DNA from 3 places in the Mesorhizobium japonicum MAFF 303099 genome. Region 2 is predicted to be linked to each of the others. Evidence: predicted binding sites of a transcription regulator. Region 2 holds the regulator's gene; each other region holds the start of a gene.
What was found. Region 2 encodes HrcA, which represses chaperone genes, less so after heat shock. Its sites were predicted from a motif close to GTTAGCACTCNCNNNNNGNGAGTGCTAAC; they were not measured.
Positions count from the first base shown of each region.

Region 1: a site for HrcA is predicted at 5,235-5,263, ahead of groES (co-chaperone GroES). Genes of this name have one in related genera too.
Region 3: a site for HrcA is predicted at 2,343-2,371, ahead of groES (co-chaperone GroES). Genes of this name have one in related genera too.

Region 1 covers NC_002679.1:298,375-305,947, reverse strand. The annotation lists gene MAFF_RS36320 (ATP-binding protein) at 1-324, opposite strand, end outside; partial or broken gene MAFF_RS41585 (DUF1403 family protein) at 654-1,638, shown strand; gene scpB (SMC-Scp complex subunit ScpB) at 1,644-2,336, shown strand; gene MAFF_RS36305 (DUF5623 domain-containing protein) at 2,373-2,672, opposite strand; gene groL (chaperonin GroEL) at 3,172-4,821, opposite strand; gene groES (co-chaperone GroES) at 4,885-5,181, opposite strand; gene MAFF_RS36980 (hypothetical protein) at 5,556-6,215, shown strand; gene MAFF_RS36285 (hypothetical protein) at 6,702-6,890, shown strand; gene MAFF_RS36280 (DUF3991 and toprim domain-containing protein) at 7,073-7,573, shown strand, end outside.
Region 2 covers NC_002678.2:3,664,506-3,672,078, reverse strand. The annotation lists gene rsmI (16S rRNA (cytidine(1402)-2'-O)-methyltransferase) at 1-578, opposite strand, end outside; gene MAFF_RS19045 (hypothetical protein) at 748-933, shown strand; gene MAFF_RS19040 (hypothetical protein) at 941-1,129, shown strand; gene MAFF_RS19035 (low molecular weight protein tyrosine phosphatase family protein) at 1,169-1,492, opposite strand; gene hemW (radical SAM family heme chaperone HemW) at 1,496-2,674, opposite strand; gene rdgB (RdgB/HAM1 family non-canonical purine NTP pyrophosphatase) at 2,671-3,333, opposite strand; gene MAFF_RS19020 (VOC family protein) at 3,333-3,743, opposite strand; gene rph (ribonuclease PH) at 3,759-4,475, opposite strand; gene hrcA (heat-inducible transcriptional repressor HrcA) at 4,633-5,715, shown strand; gene MAFF_RS19005 (hypothetical protein) at 5,756-5,953, shown strand; gene MAFF_RS19000 (PQQ-dependent sugar dehydrogenase) at 6,042-7,409, shown strand; gene MAFF_RS18995 (LysE family translocator) at 7,521-7,573, shown strand, end outside.
Region 3 covers NC_002678.2:6,729,111-6,736,683, forward strand. The annotation lists gene MAFF_RS33335 (hypothetical protein) at 1-38, opposite strand, end outside; gene groL (chaperonin GroEL) at 265-1,920, opposite strand; gene groES (co-chaperone GroES) at 1,983-2,279, opposite strand; gene MAFF_RS33350 (TetR/AcrR family transcriptional regulator) at 2,457-3,083, opposite strand; gene MAFF_RS33355 (MFS transporter) at 3,208-4,395, shown strand; gene MAFF_RS33360 (D-arabinono-1,4-lactone oxidase) at 4,401-5,702, shown strand; gene MAFF_RS33365 (DSD1 family PLP-dependent enzyme) at 5,699-6,844, shown strand; gene MAFF_RS33370 (bifunctional helix-turn-helix transcriptional regulator/GNAT family N-acetyltransferase) at 6,915-7,573, shown strand, end outside.

The DNA.
Region 1 (7,573 bases), on a different replicon from region 2:
TCCCAACAGCAGGAAGCGGCCAGCTTTGCGGCCGCTGCGCCGACCGCGGTCGATCAGCCCGCGCAGGTTCTGGAACAGGTTAGGTAGCCGGTGTACCTCATCCAGGATGACCAGCTTGTCCTCATGATCGGCCAGATAAAGTTCCGGCTCGGCAAGTCGGGCGCGGTCGGCGTCGGATTCGAGGTCGAGATAGATCGAAGGACGCCGTTCGGCTATTTCCAGCGCGAGAGTGGTCTTACCAACCTGACGCGGTCCGAGCAGCGCCACGGCGGGCATGCTGTCCAGCAACTCGGTGAGTTCGGTCGTGATGCGGCGCTCAATCATCCTTGCAATTATGGAGTGCAATTCCGATTGTGCAAGGAAGAATCGAGGCTCGCGCCGCGCGGGTTCGTAGGGGTTAGAGTCCGCTGGCTTTGGTGAGATTGACGTCGCGACGGCGGAAGCGTGACCAAGCTGCTTTTGCACATAGCGCTCGTCGAGCGCAGACGGTGCCAAAGCCATTTCGGGGTTTTGATCGACGAGAGAGGCCATCTCCTCTATAAGGAGTAAAACGAAAGTTAAGGCTTATCGTTCGTTTTAAACTGTCGACAGGGTGCGGCGGCTTTCGGCCATTTTCGTTGCCAGAAGCGCCGCGATGGGTCATCCTGTCGACGATGATTCTGCGCCCGAAACTGCTTCGCCATGCACCTGTGGCCGTCGGTGCAGCCCTGGCTGCGCTGGCCACTCCCGTGCCGACCTGGCTGCGCGCCGCGGCGGCCGGTCCGGACTCGGTTGAAGACGCTGCGTTTGCCGCGGCCGCGGCGCTGACCGCCCTCGACGCGGTGGTGCGCCGGCAGGAGCGATGGGCCGGCGTCTGGCGGCAGCGCCTGGCACTGGCGGCGGCAGCGGCAACGGCGAAACGCGCCGGCCGGGTCGAGGACGAAGCGGCGCTGCGCGACGCGCTGCTGCTCACCCGTCCCGGCGACGACGTTGGACCGGCCGGCCGTATGCTGCTTGCCTGGCGAACACTGGCATCGCGTCCGGTCGCGACGTTGGTCAGCGAGGCGGTGTTGGTCGATGTCGCCGCGGATCTGGGGAGCGCGCTTGACAAGGCGGCAGCCGGCCAAATCGGCGACGAAATCCAGGCTATGGCTGGCGCGGTCGGTAATGCAGTCGGTGGCGCGGTCGACGCCATCGCCCTGCTCGAGCGTCATGACAGTCGCGCCGCGCGTGAGCTTGGACCATGGCTTGCCGACGCTGTTCTGGCCGGCCGGCTGGGCTGGGCGCATGCGGTGCCCCTGTCTGGCTTGCACCCGGTGGCGGGCGGTCGTCGGTCACCACAATGCCGAACGGCAATCGGGGCAGGCGTCCCGGCAACGCATTTTGGCGGCTTATGCGCAGGCGGCGCTGCAGGCGATGGATCTTGCGGCCGAGCTCGGCCGCCGCGGCGACGGCCTGCTGGCTGTCGCCCCAAAACTGCGGGCGAAAGGATCGGATGCCGTCGTCGAAAAGCTGCTTTCTGACGATGCGGTCGTCGCCTCGGAAAAGATTGCCGGCATGAGCGACCGCGGTATGCGCCGCCTGTTCGACCGGCTGGTCGAACTCGGCGCCGTGCGTGAGCTGTCCGGCCGCCCGACCTTCCGCATCTACGGGCTGTGAGACCGATGGTGGAGCAGGCGCGCGGGAGAAGGGCGAAGGAGCGATCAGATGACCACCTGTTCGATCGCGAATTGGATCACCTGCCGCCGGAGGTGCGTTGGCGCGAATGGATGAACCGCGTCGAAGCAACCATCTTCGCCGCCGGCGAACCGATCAGCCGCGAGGTGCTTACCCGCATCGTCGGCAAGACCTGCAGCATCGACCTGCTGATCGACGACATCCGCGAGGAACTGCGCGGCCGGCCCTACGATCTGGTCGCGGTCGCCGGCGGTTTTCGGCACCTGACCCGCCCGGCCTATGCCGACGCCATCCGTATGGCCGTCGGCTCCAGCGAACGCGCCGTCGACCTCACGCAATCCGAAGTGCTGGTTTTGATGTGCATCGCCTTCTTCCAGCCGATCACGCGCGCCGAACTGTCGTCCTTCTTCGGCAAGGAGATCAGCCGCGACCTGATCGGCAATTTGCGCTCCTTCGGCCTGATCGCCTCCGGCCCGCGCAGCCCGACGCCGGGCGCCCCCTATACCTATGTCACGACAAAGGCGTTCCTGCTGGAATTCGGGCTTGAAACCTTGCGCGATCTCCCCGACTTCGAGGCGCTCGAGGATGCGGGGCTGCTGTCGAAGGAAAAGCTGCTCGCGGGCGACATCATGCCGGGGTTTTTGGGCCCTGGCGAGAGTGGTGCCGACGCCGACGAATAGAGGGCCTGTGCCTGAGCCGGAGGCGACCGACCATCGTCACCGCAACTTCTCGAGCGATCGGACAGCAAGATCGATTTTCCCTATGAGGTCCCTCAACGGCGCACAATCCGGATAGTGTTGCATCAGCATGGATTGTGCGAGGCGGAGGTCCTCGATGTGTTGTTCGCCAGCTTTTGACGTTCCTCCGGCGGAATTCTCTCCGTAGTAGAGGTCGAAAAACACCGCATCGGACATAGCCTGGCGATCGTGTTCGCATTGAACCCAGTCATCAAGCTCGCTTCGGACGGCATCAACGCGCTTGTAAACGCCCGCGCGCGCTCGCATGTCGGTCAGCACGCTTGATGCCCTCAACCGAGGACGGCTGAACATCTGTCTTGGACATGCCTGTTCTCCTGGCTCGTAGGGAAGCGTCGCCCGTCAACCACCTCGTGAGCCCGAACATGACATGAACGGGAGCATCAGCATCGGCAGCGCTGTCAACAGCTTCGCAACGACGGGCGGCGCGCTCCTGCCGGTGATCTTGGACATTGTTCCATCCTTTTCGAGGGGCGGCCGCAAAGCAAAGCCGCCTCCCTCATCTACGAAATCGCCACAACGGATTTATGAAACTGACATGAATTTTCGCGAGCGGGCTGCGCCCCGTGCCGCGCGAACTGGGGTTAGCGCAAGCATGATCCGCGTGACAGCGCGTTCTGCGGGCGTCTATCCGACATCGGCATGTGGCCCGGATATACAGGCGAGAAATTTCGCGAGCGCCGAACTTTTCCGACCGGATTTGCGCTAAAGAAAAGGGCGGCAATGCTGCCGCCCTTGAAGATGTTGAGATGCGTGGGCCTTAGAAACCACCCATACCGCCCATGCCGCCGCCGGGCATACCACCCGGCATGCCGCCGCCAGCCGACTCCTTCTTCGGAGCCTCCGCGATCATGGCTTCGGCGGTGACCAGCAGGCCGGCGACCGAGGCCGCGTCCTGGAGAGCCGTGCGCACGACCTTGACCGGATCGACGATGCCCATGGCGATCATGTCGCCATATTCGCCGGTCTGGGCGTTGTAGCCGTAGGTCGCGCCCTTGTTCTCAAGGATCTTGCCGGCAACGATCGAGGCTTCCGCACCGGCGTTGGCCGCGATCTGGCGGGCCGGAGCCTGCAGCGCACGACGCACGATGCTGATGCCAGCGGTCTGGTCGGAGTTTGCGCCGACAGCGTTGATGCTCAGCGAAGCGCGCAGCAGGGCAACGCCGCCGCCGGGAACGATGCCTTCTTCGACGGCTGCGCGTGTCGCGTTCAGCGCATCGTCAACGCGGTCCTTCTTTTCCTTGACTTCGACTTCCGTCGCGCCGCCGACGCGGATCACCGCAACGCCGCCCGCGAGCTTGGCGAGACGCTCCTGCAGCTTCTCCTTGTCGTAGTCCGAGGTGGTCTCCTCGATCTGCTGCTTGATCTGGGCAACGCGGCCCTGGATCTCGGCCTTCTTGCCGGCGCCGTCGACGATGGTGGTGTTCTCCTTGGAGATCGACACCTTCTTGGCGCGGCCGAGCATGTTGAGGCCGACGTTCTCGAGCTTGATGCCGAGGTCTTCGGAAATGACCTGGCCACCGGTGAGGATGGCGATGTCTTCCAGCATGGCCTTGCGGCGATCACCGAAGCCCGGCGCCTTGACGGCGGCGATCTTCAGGCCGCCACGCAGCTTGTTGACGACCAGCGTGGCCAGAGCCTCGCCTTCGACGTCTTCCGAGATGATGACCAGCGGCTTCGAGGTCTGTACGACAGCCTCGAGGATCGGCAGCATGGCCTGCAGGTTGGAGAGCTTCTTCTCGTGGAGAAGGATGTAGGCGTCTTCCAGATCCGCAACCATCTTGTCGGCGTTGGTGACGAAGTAGGGCGAGAGGTAGCCGCGGTCGAACTGCATGCCTTCGACGACTTCGAGTTCGGTCTCGGCGGTCTTGGCTTCCTCGACCGTGATGACGCCCTCATTGCCGACCTTCTGCATCGCTTCCGCGATCATCGAACCGACCGAGGAGTCGCCGTTGCCGGCGATGGTGCCGACCTGGGCAACCTCTTCCGAGGTCTTGATCTTCTTGGCGTTCTTGATCAGCGTCGCGACGACGTCGGCAACCGCGAGGTCGATGCCGCGCTTCAGGTCCATCGGGTTCATGCCGGCGGCAACCGCCTTGTGGCCTTCCTGGACGATCGACTGTGCCAGAACGGTTGCGGTCGTGGTGCCGTCGCCGGCGATGTCGTTGGTCTTCGAAGCAACTTCGCGGACCATCTGCGCGCCCATGTTCTCGAACTTGTCCTCAAGCTCGATTTCCTTGGCGACGGTGACGCCGTCCTTGGTGATGCGCGGGGCGCCGAACGACTTGTCGATGACGACGTTGCGGCCCTTGGGGCCGAGGGTCACCTTCACCGCGTCGGCGAGGATGTTCACGCCGCGCAGCATGCGCTCACGGGCGTCGCGGGAGAATTTTACGTCTTTGGCAGCCATGTTTTAGCTCCTGGCATGGGCTTGCGATCAAGCCCGAAATTCAGTTGACGGTGAGGCCGATAATCAGCCGATGATGCCCATAATGTCGGATTCCTTCATGATCAGAAGGTCTTCGCCATTGAGCTTGACTTCGGTGCCTGACCACTTGCCGAACAGGATGCGGTCGCCAGCCTTGACGTCCAGGGGAACCAGCTTGCCAGCTTCGTCACGAGCACCGGAGCCGACAGCGATGATCTCGCCTTCCTGCGGCTTTTCCTTTGCCGTATCCGGGATGATGATCCCGCCGGCGGTCTTGGATTCGGATTCGACCCGGCGGACGACCACGCGGTCATGAAGCGGGCGGAACTTCGACTTTGCCATTTTTTGGATATCCCTAGTACGGAGGTTGAGCGGTTCTCCGTTGCCGGAGAGCGGTTAGCACTCGGCAGAGGCGAGTGCTAACGTGGCGGTGAGATAGGCCACAGGTTGGTGCTAGTCAAGACGGAAGAGGGGACGCGCAAAGCGTATAAGATTTGGAATCGGCGCGCGAAAGCACCGGGATCCTTTGCGGGAGGACAAAGCTCTTTTTGCATCACCGACCGCGACTACCTCTCGGTCAGCCGACAGCACTTGACAGGTAAATGGCATACCCGTCCGTTCGAACTGGCCGGCCTGGTTCTGCCACGACGTGAGTCTGATGGGCCTTCCAAGCGCCGATTTGGCCGGTTAGGATTTGCAGGGGCGCGAACAACCGGATGACGAACGCGATGATGCTGGAAAAACTGCGCGCCTGTTGGGGGTTTACCCCGACCGTCGATAGGAACGTCGCCCTGGTGGATGGTTTTCTGAAGGGCAAGCGCTTCGCCGACCTGGCGCAGGAACATGACTTGTCGACATCGAGGGTGCGCCAAATCATCGAGAAGGCCGATCGGCTCGTGGGCGGCGGCATCCTAACCAAGGCTGAACCGTCCAAGGCCTCGCCTCGATCCGATTTCATGGTCGACTATCCGTATGTGTGGAACCTGGCCCAGATGCACCGGCTCGGTAGCGTCACGCCGCACCATTTCTTTGCGGAGTTGGAACGCGCCGGATCGCTGGAGCGGCTGGTCGACAAGATGAAGCGGTTGCCGAGCCGCGCACGAACAACACGTGAGCTGGTGCGCCTCGTTTGGCTAAAGGAAAGGGGCGAGAGCCCATGGCCTGCAATGAAGCGATCAAACATTGCGATCGTGCAACCAAGCTGCCCGGTCGACCATCCGGACCGCGGCCTTCAATGCCAGCTCGCCTTGGAACCGGCCCTTCAGCAATTGGTTCAGCGTGCAGCAGAATCCGGCTGGAGCGAGGACGAGGTAGCCTGCGCGCTCCTTGATCTCGCCGGCGCACGCCTCAAGGGACAGCTACCGAGCGGGGCGTGATTTGATCGGGATACAGGGACCTGGATACGCAGCATCTGCAGCTCCTTAACCGCCAACCCCCCAGGCGACAAACGCTATCGGCGGTCCGCCCGATCAGGCTTGATGTGTCTCTCGTATTCTCGTCGGCCATGGTGTTGCCCGGATGGGGTTCTTTGTGCGACGCCACTATCGTGGCGGCATCGTCGGAAGAACGGTTTTTTCGCCTAGACCTTGATGAAGCCGGCACAAGTAGCCGCAAGTGCCGCAGGCATGAATCCGCGAGGTTTCGTGGCAAGTGACTTGGCTCTATGCGGAGCCCATTTCCCGCTCTTTCGGCTTAATTCCCTTGTTCCAGCCCGGACCTTGCCGATCAACCCGCTGCGGGGTCGGACTACGCAAAGCGTGCCGTCGCTCATGGCTTCGCCATCGCGATGATCGCGGTCCCGGCTGGACCCGACGGGCGCCTGTCGAGCGGGGAATGGTCCCCGCGACCAAGGAGCCAAACAAATGTCGCACGAACTCAGCCTCGCTCAGAGCCACGCCTGGAACCTCGCTCGCATCCTGATGACGCCGGTCATCCTGTTCAAGGTCGATGACAACGAATACAGCGTTCTTCCTGCCGAAGACCTCGACGGCGACGAAGTCGACGCGATCGCCGAATGCTGCCCATACACAGGCGGTCGGCCGGTTCATTGAACCGGCCCTCTATGCCACGGCGTGCCGCTTGCGAGCGGCAGGCCGCAAGGGAGGCTGCGCCGCGGCGGAAGCCGCGCCCTTGCGCCCTTTGCTCTTCGCGGCGGTCGTGGAGTGTTCCCCAAATTGTGTGGAAAGAGATAGACTTGGAGAAAGGCCGGCCGGAAGGCTGCCGGGAGAGAAGAATGGAAAAGGCCGATATAGAAGAGCTGCGTGGCCAGGTCGGCTGTGCGGCGGTGCTGGAGACCGGCGGCTTCGCGGTCGACCTCAAGGAAAGCACCCGCAAGGCGGTCAAATACCGCCGTGGCGATGATATCATCATCGTCATCCATGATGGCAAGGGATGGTTCGACCCGTTGTCGGATGCAAAGGGCGATGTCTATTCTCTGGTGCAGCATCTGGACGGTGGCGATTTCCTGGAAGCCTTCGTGCAGGTGGCATCGCTTGTGGGTTTCGTGCCGAGCGAGCCCGAACGGAAACGGCATTCCCGGGAGACCGAACCCGACCAGTCCGTCCCGCAACGATGGGCGGCGCGACGCAAGCCGTGGCGCGGGTCGGCGACCTGGCGCTATTTGCGCGATGAGCGGCATATTCCCGAACGGGTCATCGCGACAGCGATCGCTCAGAACGTTCTGAGGGAAGGCCCGCGCGGCAGCATGTGGGCCGCCCACAGCGACGCGGCCGGT
Region 2 (7,573 bases):
GCGCCGAGCGATTCGGCCAGCCGGCGCGGCGATTCGAAGAAGATCAGCGTCGCCGGTACCGCCTTCAGCGCCTCCAGCCGCGTCAGCCGCTGGCCAACCTTGACCGGCAAAAATCCGGCGAACAGGAAGGCGTCGGACGGCAGGCCGGACGCGGTGAGCGCGGCCAGCGGTGCCGACGGACCGGGAATCGGCACGACGCGTATGCCGTGGTCGATCGCTTCCCCGACCAGCCGGTAGCCGGGATCGGAAACCAGCGGCGTGCCGGCATCGGAAATCAGCGCCACGCTCTGGCCGCCTTGAAGCGCCGCGATCAGCTTCGGCCCGGCCTCACCGGCATTGTGCTCATGATAGGCCGTCGTGCGGCGGCGAATGCCGTAGCGGTCGAGCAGCACGCGCGACACCCTGGTGTCCTCGCAAGCGACGATGTCGGCGGCGGCCAGCGTCTCCAGCGCGCGCAAAGTGATGTCGGCGAGATTGCCGATCGGCGTCGCCACCAGATAGAGCGCCGGCTCGAGCGGACGGGCGGGGATTTCGGTCTGCCCGACCACATAGCTGCGTCTGCCCGTCTCATCGGTCACTGATGCCGTCTCCGTTCAGCCCCTGTTTAGCCTGCCAGATCTTGTTTGGCATGGCTGGCGCAGGCTTGCAAAAGCTCACGCCGATGTAAGGTGACCGCCATTCCTTCGCCACAGTGGGGAACCAAACCGGCATTGGCAGATTAAGCCCCTGATTCCGGAGGAGGACAGGATGGACAGCCTGAAGATACAGGACGCTTTCGAGCCTTACTATGCCGGCCGCAAGCGCGTTGCCGCCCCCAGGGACAAGCGCCTGCCTGCCAAGACCGACACCAGCCTGGCCAAGCGGGCGACAACCGCCTTGCCGACGAATGTCAGGCTTTCCGACAACAAACCAGACAGCACGACGGAGCACTGACCGAACGATGCCCAATCGCTTCGATATCTTCATCACCCGTCTTGAAACGAAAAGCGCCAGGGAAGGCGTGCCGCCACATCCGATGAACGACCAGCACAGCGTTCGCCGCGAAAAGGCCGACGCCAAACCGGCCCGCAACGGAGAGAGGCATGCCGAGAAGGATCGCGGCAAGCGCCGTTTCAAGCACGACGCCTGACGACCGCGACTGGCAGAGACCGTTCTGCCATCGTCTGGGTCACGCCAGATAGCGTGAAACGCGCGCCTTCAGAAGGTCGATCAGCTCCAGATCCATGAATTCATAGTTGTCCGGTATATCGAGGCAGATGACCCGGGCCTTCTTCAGGCTGGCCTTGAATTTCTTCTGCAGCTTGGTGCGATGCACCTTTTCCATGACGAAGATAATATCGGCCCAGGCGACCAGCTCACGCGTCAGCGGCGTATCGGCATCGTGGTTGGTCCCGGCCGAGGCGACCTCGATATCCCGGCGCGTTGAAAACACCTGCTCGGCGGTCGGGCTGCGCAAGCGGTTCTGACTGCAGACGAAGAGAACGTTTTTCAAAGGTTAGCGCGCCAGATCCGCCACCACGGCGTCGAGAACGATCATGCCGGCCGGTGTGGCGCGCAGCCGCGCATTGCCGATCGGCGCCACCAGACCCTCGCCCTGCAGCACCGACAGCCGGGCGCTCGACAGGCCGCGGCCGGAAAAGGCCTCGTAGCGCGCAAGGTCGATGCCCTCGGCCAGCCTCAGCCCCATCAGCAGGAATTCGTCGGCCTCTTCCGAGCGCGTCAGGATCTCGCCCCCGGTGACACCATGGCCCTTGGCCTCGACGAGGTTGGCCCAGGTTTCCGGCATCCTTTCGGCGATCGTCACCGTGCGGCGGCCATGCTCGACGAAGCGCCCATGCGCGCCGGGGCCGACGCCGACATATTCGCCATAGCGCCAGTAGGTCAGATTGTGCCGGCTTTCGGCGCCAGGCCTGGCGTGGTTGGAAATCTCATAGGCCGGCAGGCCATGCGCGGACGTAGTCTCCTGCGTCAACGCATAGAGGTCGGCGGCGTGGTCGTTGTCAGGGATGATGAATTTCTTCGCCGCATGCAGCGCGTGGAAGGGCGTGCCTTCCTCGATGGTCAGCTGGTAGAGCGAGAGATGGTCGGCAGCGTGGCCGATCGCCTGTTCGAGCTCGGCTGCCCAGGCCTCCGGCGTCTGGCCGGGCCGGGCGTAGATCAGGTCGAAGGACAGGCGCGGAAAGATTTCGCGCGCGAGCCCGATGGCGTGCAGCGCCTCTTCGACATTGTGCAGGCGGCCGAGGAAGCGCAAATCCTTGTCGTTGAGCGCCTGCACGCCGAGCGAGACGCGGTTGACGCCCGCCGCCCGATAGCCGCGAAAGCGTTCGGCTTCGACCGAGGACGGGTTAGCTTCAAGCGTCACCTCGATGCCGTCCGGTACCGTCCAGTTCTTCGCCACGGCGTCCAGGACCCTGGCCACGGTTTCCGGCTTCATCAGCGACGGCGTGCCGCCGCCGAGGAAAATGCTGGTCACCTCGCGCGGCCCGGTGCGCTCACGCATCGTCGCCAGTTCCGCCTCGAAGGCGGCGGCAAAGCGCTCCTGGTCCACCGGCTGGTGGCGGACATGGCTGTTGAAGTCGCAATAGGGGCACTTGGCCGCGCAGAACGGCCAATGGATGTAGACGCCAAAGCCGGGGCTGCGGTCGAGCGGCATGGTCATGCCAGGTCCAGTCATGCCGAGCCCAATCTCGGCAGATCCAACCGTGCTTGCGCGAATTTCTGGAAAGCACGGGCGCGATGTGAGAGCGCCGCGGCCTGGCCGGGTTTCCAGCCGTGCTTTTCCTCAGCGCTCATCTCGCCAAACGTCTTGTCGAAACCATTGGGCAAGAACACCGGATCATAACCGAAGCCGAGCTCGCCACGCGGCGGCCAGACCAGCGTGCCTTCGGCCTCGCCGCGATAATATTCGGCCGCCCCGTCGGGAAAGGCGAGACAAATGACGGCGACGAAGCGGCCCTTGCGCTGTTCGGCCGAGGCGGCGCCGACTTCCTGCAAAGCCACTTCTGTACGCTGCATGGCCATGGCGAAATCTCTGCTGCCGTCAGGCGTTTCGGCCCAGTTGGCGGTGTAGACGCCGGGCGCGCCGTCGAGCGCATCGACGCACAGGCCGGAATCGTCCGACAGCGCCGGCAGGCCGGTCGCCTTCGCGGCGGCCAGCGCCTTGATGTAGGCGTTTTCCTCGAAGGTCGTGCCGGTCTCGTCCGGTTCAGGCAGACCGTAGTCCTTGGCCGACTTCGCCTCGAAGCCAAACGGCCCCATCAGGTCGGCGAATTCGCGCAGCTTGCCGGCATTGTGGCTGGCGACGACGATCTTCTTGCCATCAAGTGTATGCATCAAAGGCCCCAAATTCTCGGCTCGGCGAACTCGATCGAATTGCCCGAGGGGTCGCGTATATAGAGCGAACGGCCGCCTTGCGGCCATTCGAATTCGCTTTCGATGGCGATCTTCTTCGCTTCGAGATGCGCCTTCCAGCCGACGATTTCATCCGCGCTGGCCGCAAAGCAGAGATGACCTTCGCCGACCGCGCCGTGCGGCGGCACCGGCAGCCGGGCGTCCGGCGCTGGCGGTATTCTGGTCGCCTCGGCGTTGAAGACCAGCAGCACGCCCGGCCCGCAGCGAAAGAAAAGATGCCTGCCGTCGACCTTGCCGAGGAGGTCGAGGCCGAGCACGCCGACATAGAATTGTTCCGCCGCCGCCAGATCGGTGACGTACAGGGCTGATTCAAGGATGGCGGAGGGGGTCACCAGAAAATCGATGGCTTACGCCACCGCCATCTGTTGCAGGCTGACCAGGCGCTGGATGCCTTTCTTGGCCAGGCCCATCAACTCGGCGAACTGGTCTTCCGAGAAAGGCTCGCCCTCGGCTGTGCCCTGGATCTCGACGATGCCGCCCTTGCCGGTCATGACGAAATTGGCGTCGGTGCCGGCCGCGGAATCCTCGAGATAATCAAGGTCGATGACCGGCTGGCCGTCATGGATGCCGCAGGAAATCGCCGCGACATGGTCCTTCAGCACCTTCGAAACACTGGCCATCTGCCGGGCTTCCATCCAGCGCAGGCAGTCGTACAGCGCCACCCAGCCGCCGGTGATCGAGGCGGTGCGGGTGCCGCCGTCGGCCTGGATGACGTCGCAATCGACGGTGATCTGCTGTTCGCCCAGCGCCTGCAAATCGACGACGGCGCGCAGCGAACGGCCGATCAGGCGCTGGATTTCCAGCGTGCGGCCGCCCTGCTTGCCGGCGGAGGCCTCGCGGCGCATGCGCTCGCCGGTCGAGCGTGGCAGCATGCCATATTCGGCCGTCACCCAGCCCTTGCCGGAATTGCGCATCCAGCCCGGCACCTTTTCCTCGAGGCTCGCCGTGCACAGGACATGGGTGTCGCCGAACTTCACCAGGCACGAGCCTTCGGCGTGCTTGGAGACGCCGCGCTCGAAGGAGATGGCGCGCATTTCGTCGAATTGGCGTTTGGAGGGGCGCATTCAGGCTTCTTTCCCAGTCATTTTTCGGAATCGTGGCCGGCTTTTAGCCGCATGGGGGGCAGCGCGCAAAGGAAAACGGACCGTGCGATCCGATACAGAGACCGGTTGCGCCCACCGTGCCGAAGTCTATATCCTGAACCAGGAGGTTTTTGGCCGAATGACCAAGGCAATCGATCCGGGTTCGCAGCCGCTGGCACTTCAATCACTCGACATGCGCTCTCGCGACATCTTCCGGCGCATCGTCGATTCCTATCTGAGGGACGGCGAACCCGTGGGCTCGCGCAGCCTGTCGCGCATCCTGCCGTCCTCGCTGTCGCCGGCCACCATCCGCAATGTAATGAGCGACCTCGAGCATCTCGGGCTGATTTACGCGCCGCACATCTCCGCCGGCCGGCTGCCGACGCAAGCGGGCCTGCGCTTCTTCGTCGATGCCTTCATGGAGCTTGGCGACCTCTCCGACGAGGAGCGCCGCACCATCGAGGCGCAGGTGCGGGCCTCAGGCTCGGGCGCGACGCTGGAGCACATGCTGACCGAGGCCAGCCAGATGCTGTCGGGCATGTCGCGCGGCGCCGGCCTGGTGCTAGCCGCCAAGAACGAGGTGGCGCTGAAGCATATCGAATTCATCCAGCTGGAGCCGACCAAGGCGCTTGCCGTGCTGGTGTCGCAGAATGGCGACGTCGAGAACCGCGTCGTCGAGCTGCCGGCGGGCATCACCGTCTCGCAGCTGCACGAGGCCTCGAATTTCCTCAACGCCCATATTCGCGGCCGTACACTGGCCGAGGCGCGCACCGAAATCGCGCGCATCAAGGAAGAGACGAGAGCGGCCCTCGACACGCTGTCGCAGGACCTCGTCGAGAAGGGGCTGGCTGTGTGGGCGGGCGCCGAAAGCGGCCTGCCGGCACGGCTCATCGTGCGCGGCCGCGCCAATCTGCTCGAAAACGTCACCGCCCAGGCCGATATCGAATTGCTGCGCCATCTGTTCGAGGACATGGAGACGCAGGACGGGCTGATCCAGCTGCTCGACCTCGCCGAGCAGGGATCGGGCGTGCGCATCTTCATCGGTTCGGAAAACAAGCTTTTCTCCCTGTCGGGCTCGTCGCTGGTGGTCGCGCCCTATCGCGACAAGGATGCCCGCGTCGTCGGCGCGCTCGGCGTCATCGGCCCGACCCGGCTGAACTACGCCCGCATCGTGCCGATGGTCGATTATACCGCGCAGCTGATATCGCGCATGTTAAGGTAGGACCCCGAACGGCAAGAGACGGGCAGCGAGGAGAAAAACAATGGCGCTCGAAGAACTCAAGGCCCGGATCAGCCTGCTGCTCGAGGAGATGGTCAACCAGCCGGAAGACCAGCACGAAATCCAGGAACAGCTGCGCGAAAAACTGCGGGAAATGCGCGCCATGGGCCTGCCGCTGCCGGCCGATCTCGTCGCGCTTGAAAAACGCCTCGACGACGATTTTTACGCTGCCGGGACATAAACAGGCAAATCGCCTCCCTCAACTCGTCGTGTGAGGCGGAACCCCGGGGGCAAATCGGCCGTTCCTTCGCGACCAAATGGAGGACAAGATGATCCGATTGGCCGGGCTGGTGATCCCCGCCCTCTTTCTCACAACAGCGGGGTTCGCCCAGCAGGCGGACCAGCCGGTGCTGAAGGGCGCTGCCGCCTTCGGCGACTGGCGAGCCGACAGGCCTGGCGTGCTTCGCCTGATCAAGCCGGAAGACCTGCCAAAGCCCTATGTCACCAAGTCGGTGTCGAACAGTGCCGGGCTTGCCGACATGCCGGCGGGCGCGAAGCCGCAATTGCCGCCGGGCTTTTCGGCCGAGCTGATCGCATCCGGCATCGACAATCCGCGTGTCGTGCGTGTCGCACCCAATGGCGACCTGTTCGTCGCCGACAGCGAAGCCAACCAGGTCCGCGTCTATCGCCTGGCCAAGGACAGCGCCAAGCCCGCCGAGGACGGCATCTTCGCCGGCAATCTCAACCAGCCCTATGGCATTGCCTTCTATCCGCCGGGCGATGATCCGCAATGGGTCTATGTCGCCAACAGCGACAGCATCGTGCGCTTCGCCTACCGCAGTGGCGACCTGAAGGCATCGGGCGAACCCGAAATCATCGTCGCCAATATTCCGTCGAACCATCACTGGACCCGCGACATTGTTTTCTCGCCGGATGGCAAGACGCTCTATCTGTCGGTCGGCTCCGGTTCGAACGTCGCCGAAGACATGGGCAAGGCGCCGGAAGGCGGCCTCGACGTGTGGGTGAAATCGAAGCCGCTGGGCGCGACCTGGGGCTCCGAAGAGGGGCGCGCCGACGTGCAGGCCTTCGATCCGGACGGCAAGAACGGCCGCATCGTTGCCACCGGCCTGCGCAACTGCTCGGGCATGACCATCCAGCCGGCGACCGGCGCGCTGTGGTGCGTCGTCAACGAGCGCGACGCGCTGGGCGACAATGTGCCGTTCGAATACGCCACCTCAGTCAAGGACGGCGCGTACTATGGCTGGCCCTGGTACTATATCGGCAATCACGAGGACCCGCGCCATAAGGGCGCGCGCCCCGATCTCGCCGGCAAGGCAACCATTCCCGACGTGCTGATGCAGGCGCATTCGGCGCCGCTCAACATCGCATTCTACGACCGCAAGGATTTGCCCGCCGACAGCGGTTTTCCCAAGGAATACCGGGGCGATGCCTTCGTCGCCCTGCACGGTTCGTGGAATCGCGGCAACAGGACCGGCTACAAAATCGTCCGCCTGCTGTTCAAGGACGGCAAGCCGACCGGCGAGTATGAGGACTTCATGACCGGCTTCGTCGTCTCCAACGGCGAGGTCTGGGGCCGGCCGGTGGGCGTGGCGGTGGCCCATGACGGCGCGCTGATCATGACCGAGGATGGCAACGGCTCGATCTGGCGCGTGACCTATGATGGCGGCCGGTCCTGAGGGATCTTACTCGGATGGCGCGGTATCTGGTGCAATAGAATCCGGCTGCCAGGGAATTCAACCCTGGCCCGTTCCATGCGAAAAGGATCGCCTGATCCAGGACCACTCGCCATGACCCTCACCGGCTTCCTCGCCTACAGTGCCGCACTCGGCATCGCCGCCGC
Region 3 (7,573 bases), 3.1 Mb from region 2:
AGCAGGATGGCCTTGCGTGGGGCCTGGGTTCCAGCCAAAGTCGATGTTGTTGCCGTTGGGAGTGGTCGGCGCTGTTGGCGCGGCTGTCGTCGAAAGCGCGGCAACCGTTGCAATACGGGCCACGGCGGCGGTGACCGCGGCATTGCCGGCCAGCGGGTCGGGGGTGGATTTCTTGGTGATCACCGGTCGCTATCGTTGCAGGAAGCAATGAAAAAGGGCGGCATCGCTGCCGCCCTTTCGTGTGCATAAGCCGGGTAGGCAGGATTAGAAGTCCATGCCACCCATGCCGCCCATGCCGCCGCCGCCCATGCCGCCAGGCATGCCGCCGCCAGCCGACTCCTTCTTCGGAGCCTCCGCGATCATGGCTTCGGTGGTGACGAGCAGGCCGGCGACCGAGGCCGCATCCTGGAGAGCCGTGCGCACAACCTTGACCGGATCGACGATACCCATGGCGATCATGTCGCCATATTCGCCGGTCTGGGCGTTGTAGCCGAAGGTCGCGCCCTTGTTCTCAAGGATCTTGCCGGCAACGATCGATGCTTCCGCACCGGCGTTCGAGGCGATCTGGCGGGCCGGAGCCTGCAGAGCGCGACGCACGATGTTGATGCCAGCGGCCTGGTCGGCATTGGCGCCGGCAGCCTTGATGTTGGCCGAAGCGCGCAGCAGGGCCACGCCACCGCCGGCAACGATGCCTTCTTCCACGGCCGCGCGGGTCGCGTTCAGCGCATCGTCAACGCGATCCTTCTTTTCCTTGACTTCGACTTCCGTCGCACCGCCGACGCGGATCACCGCAACGCCGCCCGCGAGCTTGGCGAGACGTTCCTGCAGCTTCTCCTTGTCGTAGTCCGAAGTGGTCTCTTCGATCTGCTGCTTGATCTGGGCAACGCGCCCCTGGATCTCTGCCTTCTTGCCGGCGCCGTCGACGATGGTGGTGTTCTCCTTGGAGATCGACACCTTCTTGGCGCGGCCAAGCATGTTGAGGCCGACATTCTCGAGCTTGATGCCGAGGTCTTCCGAGATGACCTGGCCACCGGTGAGGATGGCGATGTCTTCCAGCATGGCCTTGCGGCGATCACCGAAGCCCGGAGCCTTGACGGCGGCGATCTTCAGGCCGCCACGCAGCTTGTTGACGACCAGCGTGGCCAGAGCCTCGCCTTCGACGTCTTCCGAGATGATGAGCAGCGGCTTCGAGGTCTGCACGACGGCTTCGAGAACCGGCAGCATGGCCTGCAGGTTGGAGAGCTTCTTCTCGTGGAGCAGGATGTAGGCGTCCTCGAGATCGGCAACCATCTTGTCGGCGTTGGTGACGAAGTAGGGCGAGAGATAGCCGCGGTCGAACTGCATGCCTTCGACAACTTCGAGTTCGGTTTCGGCGGTCTTGGCTTCCTCGACTGTGATGACGCCTTCGTTGCCGACCTTCTGCATCGCTTCCGCGATCATCTTGCCGACCGACTCGTCGCCATTGGCCGAGATCGTGCCGACCTGGGCAACTTCCTCGGAGGTCTTGATCTTCTTGGCAGCCTTGCCAAGCGCCGCGACGACTTCGCTGACGGCGAGGTCGATGCCGCGCTTCAGGTCCATCGGGTTCATGCCGGCGGCAACCGCCTTGTGGCCTTCCTGGACGATCGACTGCGCCAGAACGGTCGCGGTCGTGGTGCCGTCGCCGGCGATGTCGTTGGTCTTCGAAGCAACTTCGCGGACCATCTGCGCGCCCATGTTCTCGAACTTGTCCTCAAGCTCGATTTCCTTGGCGACGGTGACGCCGTCCTTGGTGATGCGCGGGGCGCCGAACGACTTGTCGATGACGACGTTGCGGCCCTTGGGGCCGAGCGTAACCTTCACCGCGTCGGCGAGGATGTTGACGCCGCGCAGCATGCGCTCACGGGCATCACGAGAGAATTTTACGTCTTTAGCAGCCATTTTTAGCTCCTGGCAGGGGCTTGGGATAAAGCCCGGAATTCAGTTGACGGTGAGGCCGATGATCAGCCGATGATGCCCATGATGTCGGATTCCTTCATGATCAGAAGGTCTTCGCCATTGAGCTTGACTTCGGTGCCCGACCACTTGCCGAACAGGATGCGGTCGCCAGCCTTGACGTCCAGGGGGACCAGCTTGCCGCTTTCGTCGCGCGCGCCGGAGCCGACGGCGATGATCTCGCCTTCCTGCGGCTTTTCCTTCGCCGTATCCGGGATGATGATCCCGCCGGCGGTCTTGGATTCGGATTCGACCCGGCGAACGACCACGCGGTCATGAAGCGGGCGGAACTTCGACTTTGCCATTTTTTCTTCCTCGAATGAGAACGGTGAGAAACAGTTCCTCCGTCCGGCGAAGCCGGACATACAGTTAGCACTCACCAAGGGCGAGTGCTAACGTGGCGCTGAAATAGGCCGCCGACCTGTGAGAGTCAAGGCGCGGGGCAGCCCAAAAAGGCGGTAATTTTTTCCACGGATCGGGGCCTACAGAAACAACCGCAGCTGTGTGTGGATGATCGAGCGGTAATCCTCGATCGTCCGGCGGCTTTCCGCTTCGCCCTCCGCGAGCGCCAGGCGCACCACACCGCCGGCGAGCTGGAAGATCAAGAGAACCATGCGTTCGAACTGCTCATGCTTGCCTGGCTCGATCAAGGCGGTGACATGGTCGCAGAACATCCTGGCCTGATGCCGGGTTTCGGCGATGTCGAGATTCTTCAGCGCCTTGTCGGCCTGGATGGCGTTCTGCAGGTCCTGGATGGCCGGATCGCCGGCGACGCGGCCGAGATAGTCGTCAAGCAATCGGTCGGCAGCGGCGATGACGTCCTTGGCTTCGCGGACATCGGCGAGGATATCGGTCAATCGCGCGCGGCTCACCTCCGAAAATCGCTCATAGAGCATCGCCAGGATCGCCGATTTGTTGGGGAAGTAGTGATAGACGGTGGCGATCGGCCCGCCTGCCAACGCGCCGACTTCCTTCATGGTGACGGCGTCGATGCCCTTCTCGCCGATCAGCCGCATCGTCGTCGACAGGATGGCGTCGATGCGCTCGCGGCTACGCTCCTGCTTGGGCTTGCGCCTCGGTTCGGTCGCTGTTCGCCTTGCTTCCATCATGCACCGGTCTTTCGCACGAATTGCCAAATTCTGGTTGACAAAAAATATGATCAAGTATCAGTTTCTGAAATGCTGACAGATTGTCAGCTTTTTTGCCGTGCGGCAAGGACGTTGGGAGGCGCCTTTGACTTCGACAAGTGTCGGCCATGCTGGCGACGGCGACTGGCTCGTCGGCAACCCGACTGGCGGGCAGCTTGCCTCGGCTCTGTGGATCGGGTCGGTCGGCCTGCTCATTCTCGGTTTGCAGCCCGTGCTGCTCGGTGCCCTCTACACAGAGGGCCATGTCAGCGGCGATGAACTGGCGCTGGTCGCCACCGCCGAGATGATCGCCATCGCCATCGGTTCGGCGATCGTCGCGATGTTGCTGTCGGCCCGCAACATGCGCTGGAAAAGTGCGGTGCTGCTGCTCCTGTTGGCGCTGGCGAATGTCTGGACGGCCTATGCCGGCGGCGCCAATACGCTGACGGCGGCACGCGCTTTGGCCGGCCTCGCCGAAGGCGGGCTGGTCGCGGTCGCCACCGAATTGATCGCCCGTTCGCGGCGCGCCGAACGCATCGGCGGCTTTTTCGTCACCATGCAGACGCTGGCGCAATGCGCGCTCGCCCTGCTGCTGGCGCTCTATGCCATCCCGGCTGCCGGATCGGCTGGCGGCTTCCTCATTCTCGCGGTCGTCTGCGTCCTGTCGCTCACCGTCGCCTTCGCCGTCCCCACCGATTACGCCGATCTGCCGAAGGAAGAGAACCTGGCCAATGTGCTGACGGTTCCCGCGATCACCGCGCTGTTGTGCGTCTTCTGCTACTTCATGTTCTTCGGCTCGGTCTGGGCGTTCCTGGAGCCGGTTGGCGCCCAGTTCGGCATTGACGGCCGCACCGTCGGCCTGATCGTCTCGGCCAGCCTCGCGGTGCAGGTCCTGGGCGCGATGACGGCGACCGTGTTCGAAGCGCGCATCGATTACCGCATTGCCATCGCAGTCATTGGCACCGTCGCGCTTGTCGCCTCGCTCGTGCTGGCCAGCGGACCTGGCCTCACCACCTTCTGGGTCGCTGCCCTGGTCATGGGTTTCATCCTCCTGTTCATCGTGCCCTACCAGATCCGGCTGGCGATCACGGCCGATGACACCCGCACCGCCGTGCTCTTGGTGCCGGCCGCGCAGCTCTTCGGTCTGGCGATTGGGCCGGTTGCAGCGTCGCTGCTCATCGACGGCAAGGATTTCCGCCCGGTTCCGGAATTCGCCGCCGGCAGTGCCTTGGCCAGTGTGCTGTTGCTCGGCCTGTTCCTCCTCGTGGCGCGGCGTCGCCAGGTTGTTGCGTGAGCGCCATGTCGAACATCTGGAGCAACTGGTCGGGCTTTGTCACCGCTGAACCCCGGCTGATCGCAAGCCCCGCCGATGCTGGCGAACTCGGCGATCTCGTTCGCACCGCACCCGGCCCGGTCCGTGTCGTCGGCGCCGGCCATTCCTTCACGCCGCTGGTGAAGTCGCAAGGCACCATCCTGTCTCTGGAAAAGCTGGAAGGGCTGGTCTCGCATGATCCGCAAAAGCATCAGGCACGCGTGAAGGCAGGGACGCGGCTTGGTCCGCTCATGCACATCCTGCAAGGCATCGGCCAGGGCCTGCCCAATATGGGCGACATCGACCGCCAGGCGATCGGCGGCGCGCTGGGGACCGCCACCCATGGGTCGGGGCCGACGCTCGGCGCCTATCATACGCAATTGGAGACGGTGCAGATCGTCGACGGGCTTGGCAAGGTCCGCGACTTCACCAGGGCAGGGGATCAGGACATGATCCACGCCATCGGCGTCGCGCTCGGTGCGTTCGGCGTCTTGAGCGAAGTGACGCTGAACAACATCGCGACCTACCGGCTGCGCCGCCGCAAATGGGTGCTGCCGATCGGCGACATGCTGCGCGATTTCGAAAAGATGATGACCGCGCACCGGTCGGCCGAATTCTACTACATTCCATTTTCCGGCTATGCGCAGTTCATCGCCAGCGATTTCAGCACCGAGGCGACCACCACGCGCCCGACCGACGATGACGAAGGCTCTTTGCGCACGCTGCGCCGGCTACGCACCGGGCTCGCCTGGCTGCCGTCTCTGCGCCGCCGGCTGATCCTCGGCGCGGTCGCGAAAGTGCCTTCCGAGGATTATGTGCAGGACTGGCTCAACGTCTATGCCAGTGACCGCCAGACCAAGTTCAACGAGATGGAATATCACCTCCCGTTCGAGGAGGGGCCGAAGGCGCTGGCCGAGATCATCGAGCTGACCGAGAAGCGCTTTCCCGAGGTCTATTTCCCGATGGAGGTGCGCAGCGTCGCGCCCGACAAGTTCTGGCTATCGCCCTTCTACAACAGGCCGACCTGTTCGATCGCCATCCACCATGACGCCGCGAGCGATCCGCTGCCCTTCATGCAGGCGGCCGAGCCGATCTTCCGCAGATATGGTGGCAGGCCGCATTGGGGCAAGATGCACAGCCTGAAAGCGGCGGACTTCAAGAAGCTCTATCCGCGCTGGGACGATGCCATGGCGGTGCGCCGCGACATCGATCCGCAAAACCGCTTCGTCTCGCCCTACATGGCCGGCCTGTTCGGTATTGAACCCAGTCCTTTTGGCATTGACCCATGAGCGCCTATTTTGCCGCGCTCTCTGAAGCACTGAAAACCGCCGGCATCTTCCAGCCTTGTCTGCTGCTCGACCGCGACCGGGTGGACGGCAACATTGCGCTGGTCAAAGCGCGGCTTGATCCCAGCCTTGCCGTGCGGCTGGTCGACAAGTCGCTCGCTTGCCTGCCGCTGCTTTCGCATATCGGCAAGAAGGTCGGAACCGACCGCTTCATGACTTTCCATCCGCCGATCAGCGCGGCAGTGCTGAAAGCGTTTCGGGACGCGGATCTCCTGTATGGCAAGCCGATGCCAGTGGGGGCGGCAAGGGCGGCACTTGTGAAGGGTGACGCCGACTGGTCACGTGTCTGCTGGCTGATCGATACGCAGGAGAGGCTGGCTGAATATGGCGCTTTGGCCGACGAAATCGGCACTGAGCTGCGCATCGCCTTCGAGATCGATGTCGGGCTGCATCGCGGCGGCTTCGCCAGCCCGGAGACCTTGTCGAAAGCGTTAAGCGCGCTGCCGGCCCACAAAAGGCTGCGCTGCGAAGGCGTCATGGCCTATGAGGCGCATGCGCCGCACATTCCTGGCCTGTTCGGCGGCCCGGCCAAGGCGTTGGCGCAGGGCTCCGACCGGGCTGCCGCTTTCGTCGCGTGCTTGGGTGCTGACCAGCGCCGCATCCTGAACATTGGCGGCAGCAAGACCGCGCTGCTTCATCATGGCGGTATTGCCAATGAAGTGTCGATGGGGTCGGCCTTCGTGCTGCCCAGCGATTTCGACACAGCGGGCCTCGTTGGTTTCCAGCCGGCCGCCTTCATCGCGGCGCCGATCCTGAAAGTGGTCGCGCCGATGCTGCCGGGTCCGCCGGCCGTTACCCGCCTGCTGCAGGCGCTCGGCCGGTTTCCACGCAAGGGCTGCTATCTCTATGGCGGCAAATGGATGGCCGAACCGGTCTTTCCCGAGGGCATGAGGACGAACGGCCTGCTCGGTCTCTCATCCAATCAGCAATTCATGGGCCTGCCGGTCGACAGCGTCGCCAGGCCAGGCGACTACGCGTTCCTGCGGCCAACGCAGAGCGAGGCTGTGCTGCAGCAATTCGGGCCGATCGCGGTGTTTTCCGGTGGCAGGATCATCGATCGCTGGCCGGTGTTGCCGATGATGTGATCGGGGCCGGCAAATCCATATAGTTGACTCCGTCAAGTAAATGGTTGATCCTGCGAGACAGGAGATGACCATGACGATTCACCATCAGCCCAACAACGAAGCGCCCAATAAGCAGCTGATCGATGCGGTGCGAGCCTTCAACCGCTTCTACACCCGTCAGATCGGCCTGCTTGACGAAGGGCTGCTCAAAAGCGCCTTCTCGCTGACCGAGGCGCGTGTGCTCTACGAGCTGGCGCATCGCGACGGCCTGACCGCAACTGACCTCGGGCGCGATCTCGGTCTCGATGCCGGCTATGTCAGCCGCCTGCTGAAGAAATTCGAACGCCTTGACCTCATCTCCAGGTCGACGCTGGTTTCGGACGCCAGGCAATCCACGATTGCGCTGACGCCGGCGGGCAGGAATGCCTTCGCGCCGCTGAACAAGGATTCGCATGACCAGGTGGCCGCCTTGCTCGATCGACTGCCTGCTTCGGAGCAGGACCGGCTGGTGAAGTCCATGCGCACGGTCCAGGCACTGCTGGACGAAAGCGCCGAGCCGAAAATCCCCTATCTGCTGCGGCCGCTGCAGATCGGTGACATCGGCTGGGTCACCCGCCGGCAAGGCATGCTCTACGCGCAGGATTATGGCTGGGACGAAACCTATGAGGCGCTGGTCGCCGAAATCCTCGCGGCGTTCGTGAAATCCTTCGACCCGAAATGGGAGCGCAGCTGGATCGCCGAGCGCGACGG